3 regions of the Thaumasiovibrio subtropicus genome follow, and region 1 is predicted to be linked to each of the others. Evidence: riboswitches for the same ligand, from Rfam matches in the RefSeq annotation. Region 1 holds a riboswitch; each other region holds the start of a gene.

Region 1 (2,269 bases):
CTTTATCACTATTGATAAAACGCCTTGCTGCTTCCTCTAGCAGTGTCTCTGTGTTTTGGGCCGTATAAGCATGTGGCAACAGATCAGGACAACCTAAGCTCGCGCAATTAACCGCATAGTGAATGCGAGGCTCTTGCCATATAGGGCGAAGGATTCTGTGTTCAATGTCGTTGAGCGTTAATGCTTCCCCCGCAATCACCACAAGCTCATCATCCCAAGGGCCAAACTGAAAGAAGCCTCCCAGTTTCGTTATCGAAGCGAGGGGATAGTTATCAATGATCAACTGTACCGTCAGAGCGTTATAGAGATTGACCCAATAAGCAAACTGCTCTTCACGGCTAAAACCTCGCGGGTCAATTGCAGTCAGCGTGGAGAGATACTGCTGAATGTCAGTTTGGCCACTGGCTTTGTATTTCCCATAATCAAAGTAGCTTTGCGATTGTTCAACGGAGACATACCGACTCAACACCTGCTGCCATCGATCATGTGAAATAGTGGCGTTTCCAGATTGGGAAGCGTCCCACATCGGCCACAAATCCGACTTGGGCGCTGCCCAAAGCGGCAACGTCACACACCACAGTAACCACCACCACTTTCTCATTGCTCACTCCTCACGCTATCATTTGTTCACGCTATACTGAGACCCGGTGATACCAAAAAGCTTTCACCACACCGACACAGATACAAATGGCGTCAATGAATTCAATACATTCACCGCACTATCGTTACAAACAGATGAAGAGTCGTTACAATAGCTTGTTCTCATGGGGAGCCAAGATACATGCGCAACAAGCATTGCAGGCTGAGAGAGTAATTGCTATTACGATACCCAATGAACCTGATCCAGTTTAAGCTGGCGTAGGGATTGAGACTCGCTGCTCATAACCTGTGCCGCCCGACACCTTGTTTGGAGCACCGATGAAAAAGACCGCTTTGGCCATACTGATGTGCGCAGCAACACTCCCAGCAGTAGCCGCGAATGACACATTAAACATTTATACCTACAGCTCGTTTGCCAGTGACTGGGGACCAGGCCCCGCAATCAAAACCGCCTTTGAAGCACAATGCGATTGCAATGTTAACTATGTCGCACTTGATGACGGTGTTTCTATTCTCAACCGCTTACGCCTTGAAGGCGAAAAATCCAATGCTGACATCATCCTTGGTCTGGATGACAACCTCATTGTCGAAGCAACACAAACCGGTCTCATTGCTAAACACGATGTCGATACAACCGCGCTAACACTGCCAGGCGGTTGGCAAGATAGCCACTTTGTTCCTTTTGATTATGGCTACTTCGCGTTCGTTTATAACAAAACCCAACTTGAGAATCCCCCAACAAGCCTAAAAGACCTCATTGAGCGCGACGACATTAAGATCCTGTATCAGGATCCTCGCACTTCGACACCCGGTCAAGGTCTCATGCTGTGGGTCAAACATGTTTATGGTGTGAACGCCTTTGAAGCATGGGGAAAGATTGCGAAGAAAACCGTGACCGTCACTAAAGGATGGTCTGAAGCCTACAGCATGTTCCTTGATGGTGAAGCCGATATGGTGCTCTCCTATACGACATCACCGGCCTATCACCTTATCGCAGAAGAAGACAGCAACTATGCTGCTGCACACTTCGACGAGGGCCATTATATGCAAGTAGAGGTTGCCGCCAAGCTCAAGCATGCACCGAACGCCAAACTCGCCGACGACTTTCTTCAATTTATGCTTTCAGAGGGATTCCAACAACATATCGCTACAGGCAACTGGATGTATCCCGTGATTGATGTTGATCTGCCTGCGGGCTTTGAAACACTCACTGTACCCAAGACACCGCTGAACTTTAGTGCAGAAGAGGTGAATGAGAAACGCCGCGGTTGGATTCGTGAATGGCAAACTGCCCTCATTCAATAACCGTCATGATGCTATCTCAACAATATAGCGGACAAGTACGCCATGCTTAACTCGCGATATTGGTCAACGACCCTGCCCGGCCTCCTCAGTGCCGGGCTTATTGTTTGCTTTATTTTTGGCGCACTCCTCTCTTTATGGTTAATTGCACCCACCTTTGATATCCAACAGATTTGGCAAGATCCCTACCTTCGCCACATCACCGCATTCAGCTTTATTCAAGCAACCTACTCCACCTTGCTAAGCCTAGCCATTGCTATCCCTCTGGCTGAGTCACTCTCTCATCGACGCTTTCCGGGACGTCGCTGGTTACTTCGTCTTTTCTCACTAACGCAAGTGTTGCCTGTGTTGATCGTCGTCGTTGGTT
Region 2 (2,269 bases), 300 kb from region 1:
TCATCATTGGCATCAGCAACCGAGCCCGGACGTAGACCATCACCAAGCGACAGTGAAATATCATATTGCGCACAGATTTCACAAATCTCGCGGAAGTGCACATAGAGGAAACTCTCTTTATGGTGCGCTAAACACCATTTCGCCATAATGGAGCCACCACGAGAAACGATGCCAGTTACACGCTTCGCGGTCATTGGTACGTAGCGTAAAAGTACACCGGCGTGAATGGTAAAGTAATCGACACCTTGCTCCGCTTGCTCTAGTAACGTATCTCGGAACACTTCCCAAGTCAGGTTCTCAGCAACACCATTCACTTTTTCTAGCGCTTGATACATTGGAACGGTACCGATTGGTACTGGGCTATTACGTAGAATCCACTCACGTGTTTCATGGATATTACGCCCCGTCGACAGATCCATCACGGTGTCGCCACCCCAGCGGGTTGACCATACCAGCTTTTCAACTTCTTCTTCTATCGATGAGCTTACCGCTGAGTTACCAATGTTAGAGTTGACCTTCACAAGGAAGTTTCGACCAATAATCATCGGCTCTGATTCAGGGTGGTTGATATTGGCAGGAATGATCGCTCGACCTTCTGCCACTTCTTTACGCACAAATTCTGGCGTAATTTCTTTCGGCAAGTTTGCGCCAAAGCTGACACCGGGATGCTGCTGGTTTAACACTTCATCACGATACTTTGCACGACCCATGTTCTCACGAATGGCGATGTACTCCATCTCTGGGGTAATGATGCCTTTACGCGCATAGTGCAACTGAGTGACACATTGACCCGGCTTCGCACGACGAATACGAGCACGCAGGTTAAAACGCAAATCATCCAAGGTGTCATCCGCCATACGTTCACGACTATAGGCAGAGCTCTGTTCATCAAGAAGCTCAGTGTCATTGCGCTCTTCAATCCAGTTCTCACGAACGAAGTTTAGGCCGGAGTAAATATCAATGTTCTGTTCAGGGTCTGTGTAATAGCCCGAGGTGTCATACACACGCACTGGCTCATTAGGTTCAAACTGTGGGTTCTCTTTCGTACCGCCAACGAGGCTATCGCTGACAGAGATCTCGCGCATAGGAACACGAATATCTTCACGGCTACCAGTGACATAGACTTTCTGAGAATTTGGATAAGGTTGCACCGTTAGGGAGTCAATAAATTGTTTTGCATCCAAACGGGCTTGTTTACGGCTCGACATAGCAATTTCCTTTTTGTCCTTGTAAGGGAAAATGCTTGCCGGAAAGGTGCTAGATGAGCAAAAGATAGATCTACTGCGAGATATACAGCATTCTTGCTCTTGTTCCCTTCGCAGGTATTAGCCTGATCAGGTTCAACGGATCCCGTTATTACGGTCTCAGCCAAATGGCACTCCGACAAGTTCACGGAGCGAGTATAAGTTACTCAACCTCCATCCAGCAAGCCAGAGACAAGATAATGTGACGTTTTTTAACAATGTGCTGAAAAGAGCGTGCAATGATGAGAAACGATCTTAATTAGCACGCAAGATTGGCTAGATACGAGGCCTGTCTGCCTAAGTAAACAAACAGGCTGGTTCGCATTCTTAAAAGTCCGGTTTGAACTGGAATGTCGATAGCTCTTTTCTGAGCTGTCGATAATAGAGTGGTATACAGACCCAGCTATAGACAACGATACCTAGCCAGACAAAAGCAGTCGCAGTGGACAGGCTCTGATAACCAAAATCGGTTAATAATTGTGACAATAAATTGAACAGGAGATAGCCGCCGATGAGCACGAGCGCGGAGCCCACGTCACTTAGCGCAGTCACTTTATTGTTAAATTGCCACCACAACCCCAAGAGCCAACTTTGGCGTGCTTTTATATCTGCGAGCAGTTGTAACGCAATTTCAGAGTGAGGATTCTGGAGGATTGCAAACTTTGCGTGATAAGCAGCATCATCGACATTTCCAGCTGCAAGCTGCGCGCTTCCCATCAAAACGTTTGCAGAGGCATTTTCAGGCTCTAATTTTAGCGCTTGCAATGCAAATTCAATCGCCAGTTCAACCTCGCCAACAGTTAAGTGGTAATCGCCAAGGCTAGCAAGTACTTGTGCTGAATCTGGTTCATGGCGCAGCGCTTCAACTAAGACATCTTTCGCCGGCGCTCTCTTGTCCAACAACATATATATCTGGCTTTGTAACAGCAACGCCTCTACACAGTCCGGCTCAACCGACAGGGCTTCGTCGCAAGCTTGAAGCGCCTGCTGAAGTTGTTTCTTAAAAATCAGTGTTCTAGCTAATA
Region 3 (2,269 bases), on a different replicon from region 1:
AACCTCTTTCAATAATGCCTTGGCTCTTTGACACTGGCTTTGGGTTGGCTTTTTGCCTTTAATCACCGAGGATAGGCAGACGTTATCGAGCACATTGAGCCAAGGGAACAGCAAGTCTTGTTGTCCCATATAGGCCACGTGTTGATGGCTAAGTGGTTGTGTTTGCTGACCATCACCGAGACGGATATCGCCCGACGTAAAGTGCGCGTCGTCCGTTAACCCCGCCAGTAAACGAAGTAAGGTCGTTTTACCACAACCGCTTCGTCCTAGGACGCAGGTCCAGTCACGAAAAGCAAAGCTGAGGTTGTCAAAAAGTGGCTGAGCTTCATTATCAAATCTCAAGCTCAGCGAATTAGCCGTAATGGTCATTTTTTGAGAGCAAAGAAGTGATTAACGGGCCCGTGGCCTTTGCCAATTTCGAGGTCATCGGCGTGTTTAATCGCGTCGGTTATGTAGGCTTTGCCGAGTTCCACTGCGGTATGTAAAGTGTGCTGCTGCGCTAAGTAGCTCGCAATCGCTGACGAGAGAGTACATCCCGTACCATGGGTGTTGTGTGTGTGGTGGCGAGCCACGGTATACGGGGTGACTTTCCCGTCTTTTATTAGATAGTCAGTGGCTTGGCTATCGTCATGGTGATGCCCGCCTTTGAGTAATACCGCGTGGGTATTGAGTGCTTGCAATGCGGCTATCAGTGATTTTGTCTCCGCATCGTTATGGGGGATTGGTAGGCCTGTGAGTGCTGCCGCCTCGGGCAAATTAGGCGTGATAACCGTGGCAAGGGGCAACAGTTCGTTTTTTAGGCTTTCAATGGCGTCTGTTTTTAACAGCAAATCACCGCTCGTCGCGACCATGACAGGGTCTAGCACGATATGCTGTGGCCTATACTGACGCAGTTTCTCCGCGACAACGCCAATGATATTGCTATCCGCCAGCATGCCAATTTTGACGGCTTTGACATTGAGGTCTGTGAAAATCGCATCAAGTTGTTGAGCAACAAAGTCAGTATCAATGGGTAAGATACCTTGAACGCCCTGGGTGTTTTGTGCGGTTAATGCGGTAATCGCTGAGCAAGCGTAGCCACCTGTGGCAGAAATCGCTTTGATATCCGCCTGAATACCAGCGCCGCCACCACTATCGGAGCCTGCGATGGTCAAAGTGATTGGAGTAGACATAGGCTTTGCTTCCCTTTCTTAGCGACGTAGATCGAATAACAGGAAGCAAGATAGTCGTGATCTGCCTGTTAGTTCCCTACGCCAGTATTAACTGAATCAGGTTCAACGGGTCCTGTTATTTAACAGTCTCAGCTCTCACTTGAGCTCCCCGACTAACTTTTGCGCTTTGATGTCAGCACAAAGTGTGAATGTTAGCCTCACAGATAGGTTTGTAAGGCTAACTTTGCGAATAATAAGCTAAATACATCAAAAAACTGTGCTCTGTGTCAAACTGTCTTTGACCTTTCGTTTCATGAAGGGAGATCAGATGCAGGAAACAGCACACCAGTTACTTGGTTGCAAATAATGCATGAAATGTTGTCAAGATAACATATGCAACCCAGATGGAATGTGGTGATAGCGTATAAATTACTCAACGGGGTAGGGACGTTATTCGTCACTATGCTGAGTGAGGTGGATTGAGTATCAATGCTGTTACCGTGCGAATTTGAGCCAAATACTTCATATTGTCATGGCATTTTTGTGTACCTCGCCGGAAAATTTGAGAGTCGTCAAGTTCATGCTGTTGATCTTAGTGCCGAATTTACTAATTTGTCTGTCAATCTGGCGATGATTGAATCGGCTAATGTGGTAACATTGGGCAATTGAGGTCAACAATCCATGCAAATGACAATGTTGTTTGTTACCGTTTATTTTAATTAAGCAGAACATTATGAAGAAGAAGTATCATTTGTTGCCACTAGTATTTGCAGTGTCCAGCGCATTGCACGCGCAAACAGATATCGACTCTGCTGATATATTTTCTGACTTGGCTCAAGATAACAATATAAATATGTGCGAGCAGGAGTATGCTCAATCAAAAGGTGGATATTTAATCCAGCTTTTCTCCGGCACCAATAAAAAGCGCTTACCAAGTAATGAACAGTTAAATGAGTTGCCGTTGGATATCCGATCTCAACTCAATTTATGCAAGAAAGTACAGTCGGGAGTGCAATACAAGGTATTAGTCGCCGGACCGGTGGAAGGCTATTCCAACGCGAAAGCACTGCAAGCTGACCTACCAGCCAGCTGGAAAGCACGACAACCTTGGATTTTGC

The links. A riboswitch is a leader RNA that binds a small molecule or an ion and turns the genes downstream of it on or off. The one in region 1 is predicted to bind thiamine pyrophosphate.
Region 2: it holds a riboswitch for thiamine pyrophosphate, as region 1 does, so the genes downstream of both, thiC (phosphomethylpyrimidine synthase ThiC) here and thiB (thiamine ABC transporter substrate binding subunit) in region 1, are expected to answer to the same signal.
Region 3: it holds a riboswitch for thiamine pyrophosphate, as region 1 does, so the genes downstream of both, thiD (bifunctional hydroxymethylpyrimidine kinase/phosphomethylpyrimidine kinase) here and thiB (thiamine ABC transporter substrate binding subunit) in region 1, are expected to answer to the same signal.

The regions. Positions count from the first base shown of each region.
Region 1 is NZ_AP023054.1:340,899-343,167, reverse strand. Features, by position in the region: gene TSUB_RS01700 (DUF547 domain-containing protein) at 1-601, opposite strand, end outside; TPP riboswitch at 756-883, shown strand; gene thiB (thiamine ABC transporter substrate binding subunit) at 919-1,905, shown strand; gene thiP (thiamine/thiamine pyrophosphate ABC transporter permease) at 1,948-2,269, shown strand, end outside.
Region 2 is NZ_AP023054.1:42,306-44,574, reverse strand. Features, by position in the region: gene thiC (phosphomethylpyrimidine synthase ThiC) at 1-1,208, opposite strand, end outside; TPP riboswitch at 1,295-1,393, opposite strand; gene TSUB_RS00205 (tetratricopeptide repeat protein) at 1,572-2,269, opposite strand, start outside.
Region 3 is NZ_AP023055.1:786,471-788,739, forward strand. Features, by position in the region: gene TSUB_RS19895 (ABC transporter ATP-binding protein) at 1-369, opposite strand, end outside; gene thiD (bifunctional hydroxymethylpyrimidine kinase/phosphomethylpyrimidine kinase) at 366-1,172, opposite strand; TPP riboswitch at 1,229-1,333, opposite strand; gene TSUB_RS19905 (hypothetical protein) at 1,885-2,269, shown strand, end outside.